4 regions of the Kitasatospora sp. NPDC004615 genome follow, and region 1 is predicted to be linked to each of the others. Evidence: riboswitches for the same ligand, from Rfam matches in the RefSeq annotation. Region 1 holds a riboswitch; each other region holds the start of a gene.
The links. A riboswitch is a leader RNA that binds a small molecule or an ion and turns the genes downstream of it on or off. The one in region 1 is predicted to bind cyclic di-AMP.
Positions count from the first base shown of each region.

Region 1 (3,546 bases):
GCGACCAGGCGGCGCAGCTCGGCAAGGCCCCCGGGGACGTGCTTGTACAGCGACGGGGTGGCGACCCCCGCCTTGGCGGCGACGGCGGCCAGGGTGAGCGTCTCGGCGCCCTGGGCGTCGATCAGGCCGAGGGCGTGGTCCACCACCGTGGTGGGGGAGAGTCCGGCGCGGGCCATCAGCGGGCGACCTCGTTCAGCTCGTTCAGGAAAGGGAGCAGGGCGTCGGCGACGGCCTGGGGGTAGCCGGCCATCGGGTAGTGGCCGCCGTTCTCGATCATCACCTTACGGCCGCGCAGCGCGGCGGCCTGCCGGTCGGCGATCAGCTCGGGGTTCGGGAAGTCGGGGTCCTTGCTGCCCATCAGCACCAGCGCGGGCACGTCGACGGCCTCGCACCAGCCGACCGGCGCGGAGTCCCCCGTGAGGTAGCCGCGCAGCGCGGCCTTCCGGGCGGGCTCGCGCAGCATCTCGGCGAGGCCGGCCCGGTAGGCGTCGAAGTCGGCGGGCCGCGCGGTCGGGTAGTAGAACTTCTGCATCGAGCTCCACAGGCCGGGGAACGCGGTGACCAGCGGGGCGGCCAGGCCGAACAGGGCCTTCTGGAAGGCGTTCAGCGGGAGGTTCTCGATGAAGGCGTCGATCAGCACCACCCCGGCGGTCCGCCCGGGGGCGAGCTCGGCCGCGCGGACCACGGTGGCGCCGGTGTAGGAGTTGCCGGCCAGGACGGCGCCGCGCAGGTCGAGGTGGTCGAGCAGGGCGACCAGGTCGTCGGCGATCGCGGCGGGGGAGTAGTCGGTGAACCCGGTGGAGGACTCGCCGAGGCCGCGCAGGTCCATGGTGATCACCCGGTGCCCGGCGGCGGTCAGCAGCGGTGCGAGGTGCCGGTAGGTGGCGCGCTTGTCGAGCATGCCGGGCAGCAGGACGACCGGGACGCCGGTGCCGGGGGTGTCGTCGTAGGCGATCCGGCCGCCGGGGACGTCGACGTACCGGGTGGTGCCGAGGGTGCTGTTCATCGCGGGCCTCCTGGGCGGGCGTTGCGGTGCGCCGGGCGCTGGAGGCCCGGCCGACTGCCGATAGCCATAAAGCTAAGGCTAATAGCCTTAGCCGTCAAGCCGTGGAGGCCAGCCGGATCGGTCAGATCCCCTCCACCTTGAACGGGTCGTGCTCGGCGAGCAGCTTGTCCAGCCGGGCCTGGTCCACCCGGCTGGTGATCGCGCCCTCGTCCTGGCGGTCCCGGATCACCTTGGCCAGCGTGAACGCGGAAGTGATCTCGTACAGCAGCCCGACGGCGAGGAAGGCGCGCATCCAGGCGCTCACCGGCAGGTAGGCGATCCCGAGCGAGAGCGCGGCGGTGGCCAGTCCGAAGGAGACGGCGGCCTGGGCGAAGTAGGCGGCGGTGGTCCGGTGCGGCACGGTTGCGGTCATGGCATCAGGGTCGCGCCGGCCCGGAGGCGTGGCGTGAGTACGGATACTCAACCACTCGGTCACAATCCGTCAGGTTGGCCCTGGTGAACCGTCACAAATCACCCATAGGGCGTCAGGAAATCTTCGCTGTCTCGTGGTAGCGGCTTGGAATCATGGGGTCCATAGGATTAACGTTTGATAACGCAGCGCGGTCGGCAACGCCGTAACCATGCGGCACCGTGCGCCACGCCTAATCCACTTGGGCACACCCTTCGGGGCGTCCCAGGAGCCGGGGAACCACGTTTCCACCGGGGTGAATCGGGACGGCCCTGGGCCCGACCGTAGGAGACCTTCCACCTCCGAACCCGTCAGCTAACCCGGTCGGCGGCAGGGAAGGAAGGAGCACGCCCCCGTGGCGTCGACCTACACCGAGAGCACCGGCACCCAGTTGCTCGACCACCCGGTCGAGCCGGAAGCCGCCCGGCACCGGCTGCCCCGTCAGTCCCGCGCCGGCGCGCCCCTGCTGGGCGTCACCGCGATGACCGCCGCGCTCGGCGCCACCGCACTCGGCGCCGCCCCCGCGCAGGCCGCCGCCCCGGTGCCCGTCACCGCCGCGGACGAAGCCTCCGACGGCCTCCTCGCCGGCGACCCCGGGCTCGCCCTCGCCGCGCGCATCCAGCAGCAGGCCGACGGCCAGCGCACCGCCGCCGACGAATCCGCCCGGCTGGCCGCCGCGCAGGAGGCCGAGGCCAAGCGGGCCGCCCAGCAGGCCGAGGCCGAACAGGCCGCGCACACCCTGCCGGTGGCCGGCTACCAGCTGACCGCGCACTTCGCCCAGTCCGGCGCGCACTGGGCGCACCTGCACACCGGCCTGGACTTCGCCGCCCGCACCGGCACCCCCGTCGCCGCCGTCGCCGGAGGCACCGTCACCTCGGCGGGCTGGTCCGGCCCCTACGGCTACCGGGTCATCCAGACCCTGCCCGACGGCACCGAACTCTGGTACTGCCACCTCTCCCGGATCGCCACCGCCTCCGGCCAGGTCGCCCCCGGCACCGTGCTCGGCGCGGTCGGCGCCACCGGCAACGTCACCGGCCCGCACCTGCACCTGGAGGTCCGCCCCGGCGGCGGCGCCCCGATCGACCCGCTGCCCTGGCTCCAGCAGCGCGGCCTGCAGCCGTAGTTCTTCCGCTCATCGACGGCCGCCGCGCTCGGGCAGGAGCCGACGGCCGAACACCGCGCAGCCGAACAGCAGCCCGCCGGCCAGGAAGAACGGCTCGTACAGCACGGTCGCGAAGCGGGCCATCGCGTCCAGCTCCGCCACCGAGCGGTGACCCGCCGCCAGCGCCAGCCAGTCCGGCACGGAGGGCGCGGCGTGCACGATCAGCAGCACCGCCGTGCCCCGGGCCGCCCACAGCAGCCCGCGGGCCGGCAGCCGCTCGCCCCACGGCCGTATCAGCGCCAGGGCCAGCGCCGCGGCCACCGCGCACAGCGGTACCGCGATGATGTCGATCACCAGCAGCGGCGTGTTGTCCAGCACCGACAGCCCGCCCGGCAGACCGGCCCGGCCGCCCAGCAGCCAGTACAGGTGCACCAGGGCGAAGACGGCCGACCAGAGCGCGGCGGCCTGCGCGGCGATCCGACGGAACGGCGGGCGCAGGCCGACGGAGGTGGCGCCGGCCGGAGTCACGATGTCCATGGCTCCACCCTGGCCCGGCGGCCCCGCCCCGCGGATCGTCCGGACGGCCAGGACCGATGGCTCATCAGGACGATTCCGGGGTCCTCCGATCGGTGGACCCCGGCGAGCCACAACCCTCAGTACACCTCGGGGGCCAGCTCCGGGTACTCCTCCAGCAGCAGCCGGGCCAGCCCGGGCACCGTCCACTCGCCGCACAGGTCGATCGCGGCCTGCGCCACCGCCTCCTCGAAGTCCTCGAACTCCCCGGAGAGCTCGTCCGGCATCGGCAGGCCCCGGGCGTTCAGCTCGGCCAGGTTGCGGTAGCTGCGCCGCATCAGGCCGTGCTCCAGCAGCCGGCGCGCCCCGTCCGTGGACACCCCGACCAGCAGCGCCCGCTCCGGACCCCAGCCGCCGTCCGGATCCACCCCCGGCACCCGCTCGTACGCGGCGAAGCGCTCCTCGACGTCCAGCGCC
Region 1 covers NZ_JBIALQ010000003.1:728,660-732,205, forward strand. Annotated here, with positions in the region: gene ACFYS8_RS14735 (TetR-like C-terminal domain-containing protein) at 1-176, opposite strand, end outside; gene ACFYS8_RS14740 (alpha/beta fold hydrolase) at 176-1,006, opposite strand; gene ACFYS8_RS14745 (YiaA/YiaB family inner membrane protein) at 1,128-1,418, opposite strand; cyclic di-AMP (ydaO/yuaA leader) riboswitch at 1,635-1,799, shown strand; gene ACFYS8_RS14750 (M23 family metallopeptidase) at 1,810-2,577, shown strand; gene ACFYS8_RS14755 (DUF3995 domain-containing protein) at 2,587-3,093, opposite strand; gene ACFYS8_RS14760 (hypothetical protein) at 3,210-3,546, opposite strand, start outside.

Region 2 (3,546 bases), on a different contig from region 1:
GGCCAGTCCTTCTCCGGCGACTTCATGGTCGCCGCCCGCACCGGCCCCGGCGGACGGATGCTGGAAGCCGTCCTCGCCGACGTCTCCGGCAAGGGCATGGACGCCGGCAGCCGCGCCCTGCTGCTCTCCGGCGCCTTCGGCGGCCTGCTCGGCTCGCTGCCCGCCCACGACTTCCTGCCCGCCGCCAACGGCTACCTGCTGCGGCAGGACTGGGCGGAGGGCTTCGCCACCGCCGTCCATCTGGTGGTCGACCTGGACACCGGCGAGTACGAACTGCTCTCCGCGGGGCACCTGCCCGGCATGCACCGTCTCGCGGGCGCCGGGTACTGGGAGGTCAAGGAGGCCGAGGGCCCGCTGCTCGGGGTCTACGACGAGGCCAAGTTCGAGGGGGTGCGCGGCACCCTCGGCCCCGGCGACGTCCTGATGCTGTGCACCGACGGCATGGTGGAGATCCCCGGCCGCGACCTCGCCGAGGGCATGGACCGGCTGATGGGCGAGGCCGACCGGCTGGTCGCCACCGCCCCGGGGTCGATCCGGCCCGGCTCCGCGGTCCGGCTGATCGACACCGTCGCCAAGCACGTCAACGACGACCGCGCGGTGCTGCTGGTCTGGCGCCGCTGAACTTCCGTCCGGTGCAGACGCGGTGAGCGCGGAGTGTCCACGGAGTGTCAAACCCGGACGTTGATCTTCGGCCAATTCCGGTTCGCGGCCCGAGCCGGGCGGCGATGCTGGATCTGCCTGCCGGTTTGCCGCGCAGGCCAGCACGGACCACCGCCCGCCGACGGGGTGTCAGAACCCGTCCGCTATCGTCGCGGTCGGCGAAAATCAGTCCTGCCAGGCGGGTTCGGGCACCGAGCGACCGGGCAAGTCCTTTACGCACTCAGCACGAGCGACCACACTGAGTCCGGATGGAGTGGTGGGGACACGGGGGGCAGGGGCCGGTTTCCGCCTGGGAGCCAACGCCGGCTTCCACCGAACCCCCGCCACGAATCGAGGAAGTGAGTCCTGGTGGCCTTCTCCGTCTCCGCGCTTGTCCTGTTCGGCATCATCGTCGCGATCTTCATTCGCAACAAGCAGCTGAAGACCGGGCACGCCATCGTCGCCGCCCTGTTCGGCTTCATGCTGAGCCAGTCGACCATGGCCGGCCCGATCCAGCAGTTCCTCACCTCGGTCTCCAAGGCCATCGCGTCGATCGCGGGCTGACGGCCTGTCGGCTCCCCGGCGGCACGCCACGACGGGCGGGAGACACCCCCGCGCCGTCCATTCGGCCTGCCCACGGTGACCAGGCTCACCCGCGACGTCACGCCAGGTCCGCGCCCGAACGCGCACGGTGGCCGAAGTCGCCCACCGTGCGGGGTTCGTACGCGCACTGTCATGATCGCGTACGCGCACCGCAGCGTGGTGTCGGCACAGCGTGACCTGGTGGATCGTCAGCCCCTTCCCGACCCAGGGAGCGGGGCCGATCGGCGTTTGCCAGCCTCACGGGCCGTGGGATTTGCTTCCTCCGCAGCCCGGCCAGTGACCGGGCGGGCCACCGGACGGAACGCCTAGTCCTGCCGTCGTCCGGTGCCGACCAGATACCACGCCACGGCAGGAGCGGGGGAACCACAGGTAAGTCGCCGGGCCCGGAAACCACCGGGAACGGCTCGGGGTGAAGCCGCAGTCCCTGCGGCCGGGCAACTCTCGCCCGAACCCGACAGCTCACCTCGCAGGCGTCGGAGAGGAACGCCTTCATGTCCGCTCAGGGCAAGCACCGCAAGCCGAGCCTGGCCACCATCGCCCGGATCGCCATCGCCACCGGTGTGGCCGGCGCCGCGATCGGCCTCCCGGTCACCGCCGCCTCCGCGCACACCGCCACCGAGCAGGCCGGCAGCCACCCGTCCACGGTCTCGGTGGACGCCACCCCCGTCGCCGACCAGGCCGCCGCCCCGCACAGCTACCGGGTCGCCTCCGGCGACACCCTGTCCAAGATCGCCGCCGCGCAGCACGTCGACGGTGGCTGGCAGAAGCTGTACCAGGACAACCGCTCCGTGGTCGGTGGCAACCCCGACCTGATCTTCCCGGGCCAGAAGCTGGCCATCAACGGCCAGGCCGCCGCCCCCGCGCAGGCCCCGGCCGCCAAGTCCACCTCCACGGACACCGCCACCGCGCCGAAGGTCGCCGTCAAGAAGGCCGACACCGCGAAGCCGGCCACCACCGGCACCGTCAAGGCCCAGCCCGTGGCCCCGGCCCCGCAGGCGGCGCCCCCGGTCGCCACCACGGCCACCACCGCTTCCCCGGCCGCCGTTCCGGCTGCCGCGAGCAACAGCTCCACCTACGTCGCCCCGGCGCCGGGCAAGGTCACCACCGGTTACAAGGTCGCCGGCTCCAACTGGTCCTCCGGCTACCACACCGGCATCGACTTCCCGGTCGCCACCGGCACCAGCCTCAAGGCCATCGCCAACGGCACCGTGGTCTCCGCCGGCAACGGCGGTGCCTACGGCAACCAGGTCGTCATCAAGCTGGCCGACGGCAAGTACGCCCAGTACGCCCACCTGTCCTCGATCTCCGTCTCGGCCGGCCAGTCCGTGACGGCGGGTCAGCAGATCGGTCTCTCCGGCGCCACCGGCAACGTGACCGGCCCGCACCTGCACTTCGAGATCCGCACCACCCCGGACTACGGCTCCGACATCGACCCCGTCGCCTACCTGGCGGCCCACGGCGTCAACGTCTGATCCACGCCTCACCCCTCGAAGGCCCCGCGCAGTCCGCTGCGCGGGGCCTTCGGGCTTTCCGGCGCCCTTGCGCGGGCGAAGGCCCCCCGGCCACGCGGCGCGGCCGACCAACGGCAACGGCCCCGACTGCGTTGGCAGTCGGGGCCGTTGGCCTTGTGGAGCGGGTGACGAGAATCGAACTCGCGTGACCAGTTTGGAAGACTGGGGCTCTACCATTGAGCTACACCCGCAAAGGCGTACCCGCACCGCGTCGCGGTGGCGAGGACTGGATCAGGGTACCTGGTCGAGCCGGTGGATTGCACACTCCTTCCGCGCTGTCGGCTCGCGAATATCGCCCCGGTCGGAGGCGGCCCGACGTGTACTCTTCTGCTCGGCACCACGGGGTGTGGCGCAGGTTGGTAGCGCGTCCGCTTTGGGAGCGGAAGGCCGTCGGTTCGAATCCGGTCACCCCGACCGTGCGGCAGGGTCTCGTCCGTGGGCGGGGCCCTGTTGTCGTTGTGGGGCGCGGCCGCCCCGGCCCCGCTCCGCCGTGCACCCGGTGCCGGGCGCAGTCACTTTCGTGGTACCGGTAGGATGGACCGCTGGCGGTAGTACGGACAGCATTGCAGCCCCAACCGCCTATCGCCCTGACCGCAAGCCCCCCTAGGAGACCCCACCGTGAAGAGCGCCGTCGAGACTCTGAACCCGACCCGGGTTCGACTCACCGTCGAGGTGCCCTTCGAGGAGCTCAAGCCCAGCCTCGACGCGGCGTACAAGAAGATCAACCAGCAGGTCACCGTCCCGGGCTTCCGCAAGGGCAAGATCCCGAACCGGGTCATCGACCAGCGCTTCG
Region 2 covers NZ_JBIALQ010000006.1:46,092-49,637, forward strand. Annotated here, with positions in the region: gene ACFYS8_RS21345 (PP2C family protein-serine/threonine phosphatase) at 1-621, shown strand, start outside; gene ACFYS8_RS21350 (hypothetical protein) at 1,009-1,203, shown strand; cyclic di-AMP (ydaO/yuaA leader) riboswitch at 1,574-1,728, shown strand; gene ACFYS8_RS21355 (peptidoglycan DD-metalloendopeptidase family protein) at 1,734-2,714, shown strand; tRNA gene ACFYS8_RS21360 (tRNA-Gly) at 2,871-2,944, opposite strand; tRNA gene ACFYS8_RS21365 (tRNA-Pro) at 3,094-3,167, shown strand; gene tig (trigger factor) at 3,372-3,546, shown strand, end outside.
Region 2: another riboswitch for cyclic di-AMP. It lies ahead of ACFYS8_RS21355 (peptidoglycan DD-metalloendopeptidase family protein); the one in region 1 lies ahead of ACFYS8_RS14750 (M23 family metallopeptidase).

Region 3 (3,546 bases), on a different contig from region 1:
TAGTCGCGCACCAGCAGCTCCACCGCGTCCTGCGGGCTGCTCACGCCGAGGCGCATCATTGCCTCCAGCGCGAGGTCCGCGTCCAGCGTGATCGTCACCTTCGCCATCGCATCGCTCCAGGGGCTCGGGACCGCTTCCGGCCTTCGGCGTTCGGCGTTCGGCGTTTGGCGTTCGGCCTTCGGCGTTCGGCCTTCGGTCTCGGCCGAGGATAGGCCGCTGCCCCCGGAGCCGACCAGGGTCCCCGAGGGCAGCGGTGTCCGCGGTGCGGTCACCTCATGCGCGTGCGCGTGGTGTGCGCGGTGCGTGTGGTGTCAGGCGGTTCAGACCCGACCGGCGAAGTCCGGCGCCCAGTTGGCGATGGTCTCGGTCTTCACACCGGACTTCGGGTTGGCGGCCTCGACGTACTTGCCGTCGCCGATGTAGATCGCCACGTGGTAGACGCCCGAGTTGGAGCCGTTGTTCGACCAGAACAGCAGGTCGCCCGGCTGCAGGCTGTTCAGCGAGACCCGGGTCGAGTAGTCGGCCTGGTCCGCGGCCACGCGCGGCAGGCTGATGCCGGCCTGGCGGAACGCGGCCTGGGTCAGGCCCGAGCAGTCCCAGCCGCCGTTGCCGGTGCCGCCGTAGATGTACGGCTGGCCGACCTTCGACAGCGCGAAGTCGATCGCCGCGGCCTTGGAGCCGGTCGCCTTGACGGCGGCGGTGGCGGTCGTGGTGGCGGTCGTGGTGGTGGCGGCGGGCTTGGCGGGGGTGCTCGGCTGGGCCGGCGCGGGGGTGCTCGGCTTGGCCGGGGCGGACTGCTTGGCCGGCGCCGACTGCTTGGCCGGGGCCTGGGCGACCGCGACGTTGCCGAGCGCCAGCTTCTGACCGGGGTAGATCATGTCCGGGCCCTCGGTGAGGACGGAGCGGTTCAGCTCGTACAGCTTCTCCCAGCCGCCCTCGACGTTCTGACGCTGGGCGATGGCGGACAGCCAGTCGCCCGCCACGACGGTGTAGCTGCCGGAGGCCTGGGTGTCGGCCTGCGGCTGAGCCTGCGGGCGGCTCTGGGCCTGGCCCTGGCGCTGCTGCGGGGCCGGCTGCTGGGCCTGCTTCGGCGCCTGCGGCTGGGCCGGGGCCTGGGCCTGCGGCTTGGCGGCGGTGGAGCCCGTGGAGGTGTCGACCTGCGGGGCGGCGCCGCCCTTGGTCAGACCGGCCTGGACCGAGCACACCGGCCAGGCGCCGGGGCCCTGGGAGGCCAGCACCTTCTCGGCGACGGCGATCTGCTGGTCCTTGGTGGCCAGGTCGGCGCGCGGGGCGAACGCGGTACCGCCGAAGGCGGCCCAGGTGGAGGCGGTGAACTGCAGGCCGCCGTAGAAACCGTTACCGGTGTTGATCGACCAGTTGCCACTGGACTCGCACTGCGCGACCTTGTCCCAGGTGGCCACCGAAGCGGCGGAGGCGGTACCCGCGGCCAGGCCGGGGACCGTGAGGCCGATGCCCACAACACCAGTGGTGGCAATCAGACGGCGGGCGCGCTTGGCGCTGATGGGCAGCATGAAGAAGCGTTCCTCTCCCACGCCTGCGAGGTGAGCTGTCGGATTCGGGCTGGAGTTGCCCGGCCGCGCACACCTTTCGGCGCGCACGGCTTCACCCCAAGCCCCGGACCGGTCCGTCAGGACCGTCCCAGGGCGACTTACCTGGTTCCCCCGCCCCTGCCGCGGTGCGTCATTGCATGAGCCGGCCCACCCGGCGGCAGGATTCGGCGTTCCGGGCGAGCTGGGTCCGTGTGTCCACGAACGTGGGCAGGACATTAAGCGGAATTAAGGACGATTAGCAAATTCCTGTGACGGTCGTCACCGGGTCCGGAAAATTCGATCAAGGAATTTCGAGCGAACTCCACGGCGCGCGGCCAAACCTGGGCTTCCGTCAGGAAATTGGCGATCTTGTGCCCGTTTTGGGTGGTTATGTGGCTTGCCGGGCGAATATTCACTTTGGTTAGCGTTTGCGATCGACCGGATGGGAGGTTGTGGACGTTCTGTCCACCTTGTCCCGGGCGCTGAAGACCCTTTGCTGACAGGTCGTGGAATTGCGGCCATCGCCCATTTCTGTCGAACTGATGGATGATGCTACGTCAGAATGCTTAGCCGTTTCGGAAGTCGCCGATTTCCGTTGTGACAGCCACCTATGCTGCCCCCGACGATTCGGAGTCCCTGCACGTTTCGGGAGGCGGCCATCGTGGAGCAGTGGGAGAACGGGCGGCAGCGGCGGCCGTTGTCGGGGCGGCGGCGGGTGTTGGCCTGGCTGGCGGTCGGGACGGTGGCGGCGGTCGGTGGAGGAGTGGTGCTGCGGCAGTCGCTGGCCGGGGCGGAGCCGGCGGCGGGGGCGGTGGGCGAGGGCGGGCGGCGGTGGTCGGATGCCGAGGCGTGGGGCGGGAAGGTGCCCGGGGCGGGGAGTGCCGTGCGGATCACCGACAAGGTGGTGCTGGACGGGGACGCCAAGGTCGGGTCGCTGCTGATCGACACGGGTGGGTCGCTGGTGTTCGCCGGGGACCGGTCGGTGACGTTGGAGAGTGCTGGCAACGTCGAGGTCCGCGGGGTGCTGGCGCTCGCGCCCGATGCGGCGCACACCCATACCTTGCGGTTTCCCGACATCGACGAACGGCGGTTCCAGGGCGGCGGCATGACCGTCGTCGACACCGACACCGGCCTGTGGGTCACCGGCCGCGGTTACCTGCGGCTGGACGGTGCGCCCCGGACGGCGTGGGTGCGGGCCGCAACCGAGCTGAAGGCGGGGGACACCGTACTGAAGCTGGCGGTGGCGCCGGAGGGTTGGCAGGTGGGTGACGAGCTCGCCGTCACGCCGACCGGGCCGCCCGATGCCGAGGGGTTCTCCGATGCGTACGACCTGGTGACGGTTCAGCGGGTGGACGGCCCGAACGTCACGCTGGCCGCGCCGTTGCAGCACGCGCACCCGCGGGTGAGCCTCGGTGGTGGGGCGGTGTTCGGGGCGGAGGTGCTCAACCTGACGCGCAACGTGCGGGTCGAGGGCACCGAGCAGGGGCGGGCGCACGTCCACCTGACGTCCAGCCGCCCGGCCGATGTGCGGCATGCGGTGCTGCGGCGGGTCGGGCCGCGGGCGGTGGGGAAGGAGAGTTGGAACGGGCAGCCCGTGAGTGAGCCGGTGCTCGGGCGGTACGGGTTGCACTTCCACATGCTGCTGGACACCTCGCGCGGCACGGTGGTCGAGGGCGTGGTGGTGCGCGACGCCGGAAGCCACGCGTTCGTACCGCACAACAGTCACGGCATCACGTTCCGCGGCTGCATCTCCCACAACACCTGGGAGGACGCGTACTGGTGGGACGGCCCGATCGACACCCGCACCCCGCAGGGCCCGTCCGACGACATCGCGTACGAGGGGTGCGTCGCCTCCCGGACGGTGTTCGAACCGAATCCGCGCGGCTACCGGCTGACCGGTTTCAGTCTCGGCGCGGGCACCGGCTCCTCGGCGAAGGACTGCGTGGCCGTCGGCGTGCAGGGCGCCACCGGGGCGTCCGGGTACGAGTGGCCGGAG
Region 3 covers NZ_JBIALQ010000008.1:12,286-15,831, reverse strand. Annotated here, with positions in the region: gene ACFYS8_RS26215 (hypothetical protein) at 1-107, opposite strand, end outside; gene ACFYS8_RS26210 (transglycosylase family protein) at 321-1,532, opposite strand; cyclic di-AMP (ydaO/yuaA leader) riboswitch at 1,538-1,714, opposite strand; gene ACFYS8_RS26205 (hypothetical protein) at 1,820-1,975, shown strand; gene ACFYS8_RS26200 (hypothetical protein) at 2,212-3,546, shown strand, end outside.
Region 3: another riboswitch for cyclic di-AMP. It lies ahead of ACFYS8_RS26210 (transglycosylase family protein); the one in region 1 lies ahead of ACFYS8_RS14750 (M23 family metallopeptidase).

Region 4 (3,546 bases), on a different contig from region 1:
ACCAGTACCGGCACGCGGGCGTCGACCCGTCGATGCAGCTGATGCTCTCCGCCGACCCGGACAAGTACCTGGACAAGGCGTCCTCCTTCGACCAGGCGGCCAGCACCCAGGCCGAGACCCTGAAGTCACTGCAGGACCAGCAGCGCCGGCTGAACCAGCAGAAGCAGGAAGCGGCGGACGTCCTGAAGGAGCTGGACAACTCCACCCAGGCGCTCAACGACGCCAAGAACGAGGTCAGGACCAAGCTGGAGCAGGCGCAGAACCTGCTCAACCAGCTCTCCGCCGCCGACCGTGCCTCGATCGTGCGCGGCGACGGCGCCGCCTCGCGCAGTGCCGACCGGGTCGACCCGGCCACCCTGCCGAAGGCCGCCGGCTACGCCGGGGTCGCGGTGCAGCGGGCGCTCGACAAGCGCGGTGCGCCGTACGTGTGGGGTGCGACCGGCCCGAGCACCTTCGACTGCTCCGGCCTGATGGTGTGGGCGTACGCGCAGGCCGGCGTGTCGCTGCCGCGCACCTCGCAGGCGCAGGGCAGCTACGGCGCCAGCGTCGGCACCGACTGGCACAACGCCCAGCCCGGTGACCTGGTGGTCTACTACGGCGACCGGCACCACGTCGGCATGTACATCGGCAACGGCATGGTGGTGCACGCGCCGCACACCGGTGACGTGGTGAAGACCATGAAGGTCGACGCGATGCCGATCTCGACCATCCGTCGGGTCTGACAGTCCGGCAAACCGGACATACGCCCGCCAGGGCGACAATTGACACGCCGTGACACGCCCGGGCGGGTCGAGATCCTGCTGTGATCTCGAACACGTCCGGGCGTCGCGTTTCCCTGGCGAACGGCGGGAAATGCTACGCACTGCGCAACGGATCCCTTACGTTCGGTCAGTTTCGTAATCGAAATTGACTCAGATTCAGATTTTTTTCCGACAAGGATTTGAACGGATCACGGATCGGTTACTAGGGTCATAGTTCGACCACCGCAGAGTCGATCGCCCAAGGGGGGCGACGGCGGAGGTCGCCGCCGAGTCCGTGACGCAGCGGGTGGATCGTCAGAACGAGATCCGCCGACGGGGATACCCCTGTGGGGGTTGCTGTCGAACGGAGCCGGGGAACCACGTTCCCCCGGGGTGAATCGGCGCCAGGTCGGCCGCGAGAGCGGCCGGTGAGGCGCTGTAGGGCGTCTCTTCCGGCCCGAACCCGTCAGCTCACCCGGTAGGCGGTGTGAGGAAGAAGGAGTCCGCCTTCGTGGCGTCCCATCGCCGTCCCAAGCCCGTCGGCCGTGCCCGGGTCTCGATTCTCACTGCCGCTGCCGCCACCGCCGTCGCGCTGTCCGCCCAGACCGGCGCGCACGCCGACCCGGCGCCCACCAAGGACCAGGTCAAGGCGCAGGTCGACCAGCTCAACGAGCAGGCCGAGGTGAAGACCGAGGCGCTCAACGCCTCCGTCGAGAAGCAGCAGAACCTGCAGAAGCAGGTCACCCAACTGCAGGACCAGCTGGCCCGCCAGCAGGAGCAGGTCACCACCGTTCAGGACAGCCTGGCGACGATCGCCGCCGAGCAGTACCGCAACGGCGGCATGCCGCAGACCATGCAGCTGATGCTCTCCAGCAACCCGGACAGCTTCCTCGGGCAGGCCGGAACGCTGAACACGGTCGGCGCCACCCAGGCCGACCTGCTCAAGAGCTTCAAGGCCGAGCAGGCCAAGCTCGACGGGCAGCGCGAGGAGGCCGCGCAGAAGCTCGCCGAACTGGACACCACCACGAAGGCCCTCAAGGCCGACAAGGAAGACGTCCAGTCCAAGCTGGCCAAGGCGCAGGAGCTGCTCAACACGCTCACCCAGAAGGAGCGCGACGATCTCGCGGCGGCCGAGGCCAAGGCCGCCAGCGACTCCCGCACCCAGGCCGAGCGCGCCTCCCGCGACAACACCCGCACCGACCTCGGCGCCCCGCCGGCGCAGGCACCGGCCGGCTACGCGGGTGCCGCGATGAACGCCGCGCTGTCCAAGCTGGGCAGCTGGTACTCCTACGGCGCGGCCGGCCCGAGCACCTTCGACTGCTCCGGTCTGATGCAGTGGGCGTACGCCCAGGCGGGTGTCTCCATCCCGCGCACCTCGCAGGCCCAGGCGGGCGCCGGCACCAGCATCGGCACCAACATCGCCAACGCCCGTCCGGGTGACCTGATCATCTACTACGGCGACCAGCACCACGTCGGCATGTACGTCGGAAACGGGCAGATCGTGCACGCCCCGCACACCGGCGCGCAGGTCCGCTACGAGTCGGCGACCGTCATGCCGATCACCAAGATCGTCCGGATCTGACGGCCGCGCGGAGCCTTCGGCCCGGCACCCCGCACAGGGGGTGCCGGGCCGCTCTCGTTCCGGTGTCCGATTCGCGGTCGAATATTCGAAGTTGTCAGGGTTTGGACTGGATCCGTCCGACTCGCTAACCTCTGCCCCGGCCCCCCGTGCGGACGGCCGTCCGATCCGCGGGCGGCGGCGGAGGCCGGAGCGCAGGAACGGAGTCGTCGCACGTGCCAGTGCACCGTCGCCCCCCACTGCCCGGCGTCCAACGCCTCGCCCGAGCCCTGGCGCTCACCGCCGCCGCGACGGGCGTGATCCATCTCGGCGTCGCCCCGGCCGCCGCCACTCCGGCCGACCCGCCGGACCGCGCCGACGTCAAGGCGCAGGTCGACCAGCTGTACGACGAGGCCGAGCAGGCCTCCGAGAAGTACAACGCCGCCCAGGAACAGCAGAAACGGCTGCAGCGCGAGGCCGGCGTCCTGCTGACCCAGGTCGCCGCCGGGCAGGACGACCTCAACCGGCTGCGCGCCGACCTCGGGGCGGTGGTCGCCGCCCAGTACCGCGCCCAGGGCCTCGACCCCACGCTGCGGCTGATGCTCGACAACGACCCGGCGTCCTACCTGGCCGGCGCCCGCTCGCTCGGCCAGGCCACCGCCCGGCAGAACGAGACCCTGCGCGACCTGCGCGAACGACAACGCCGGCTGGACCAGCGCCGTCAGGAGACCGCGGCCAAACTCGACGAACTGGAACAGGCCCGGCACCGCCTGGCCGCCGCCAAGGACGAAGTCCGCACCCGCCTCGCCCGGGCCCGGCAGCTGCTCGGCGACCTCACCGCCGCCGAGCGCGACCGGCTCGCCTACGACGACGACGCCCGGGCCGCCCGCGGCGCCGACCGCTTCGACCTCGGCAACGAGCCCGCCGCGTCCGACCGCGCCGCCGCCGCGCTGAACGCGGCCGTCTCGAAGATCGGCTCCTCGTACGTGTACGGATCCACCGGGCCCAGCACGTTCGACTGCTCCGGTCTGATGTACTGGGCGTGGCGGCAGGCCGGAGTGACCCTGCCGCGGACCTCGCAGGGGCAGGCCTCGGCCGGCCGGCGGGTGAGCCTCGCCGAAGCCCGGCCCGGAGACCTGGTGATCTTCTTCAAGGACAGGCACCACGTCGGCATGTACGCCGGCGGCGGTGTCGTCGTGCACGCGCCGCACCCCGGCGCCCGGGTCCGCTACGAGAGCGTCAGCGCGA
Region 4 covers NZ_JBIALQ010000006.1:488,781-492,326, forward strand. Annotated here, with positions in the region: gene ACFYS8_RS23350 (NlpC/P60 family protein) at 1-722, shown strand, start outside; cyclic di-AMP (ydaO/yuaA leader) riboswitch at 1,059-1,241, shown strand; gene ACFYS8_RS23355 (NlpC/P60 family protein) at 1,252-2,322, shown strand; gene ACFYS8_RS23360 (NlpC/P60 family protein) at 2,535-3,546, shown strand, end outside.
Region 4: another riboswitch for cyclic di-AMP. It lies ahead of ACFYS8_RS23355 (NlpC/P60 family protein); the one in region 1 lies ahead of ACFYS8_RS14750 (M23 family metallopeptidase).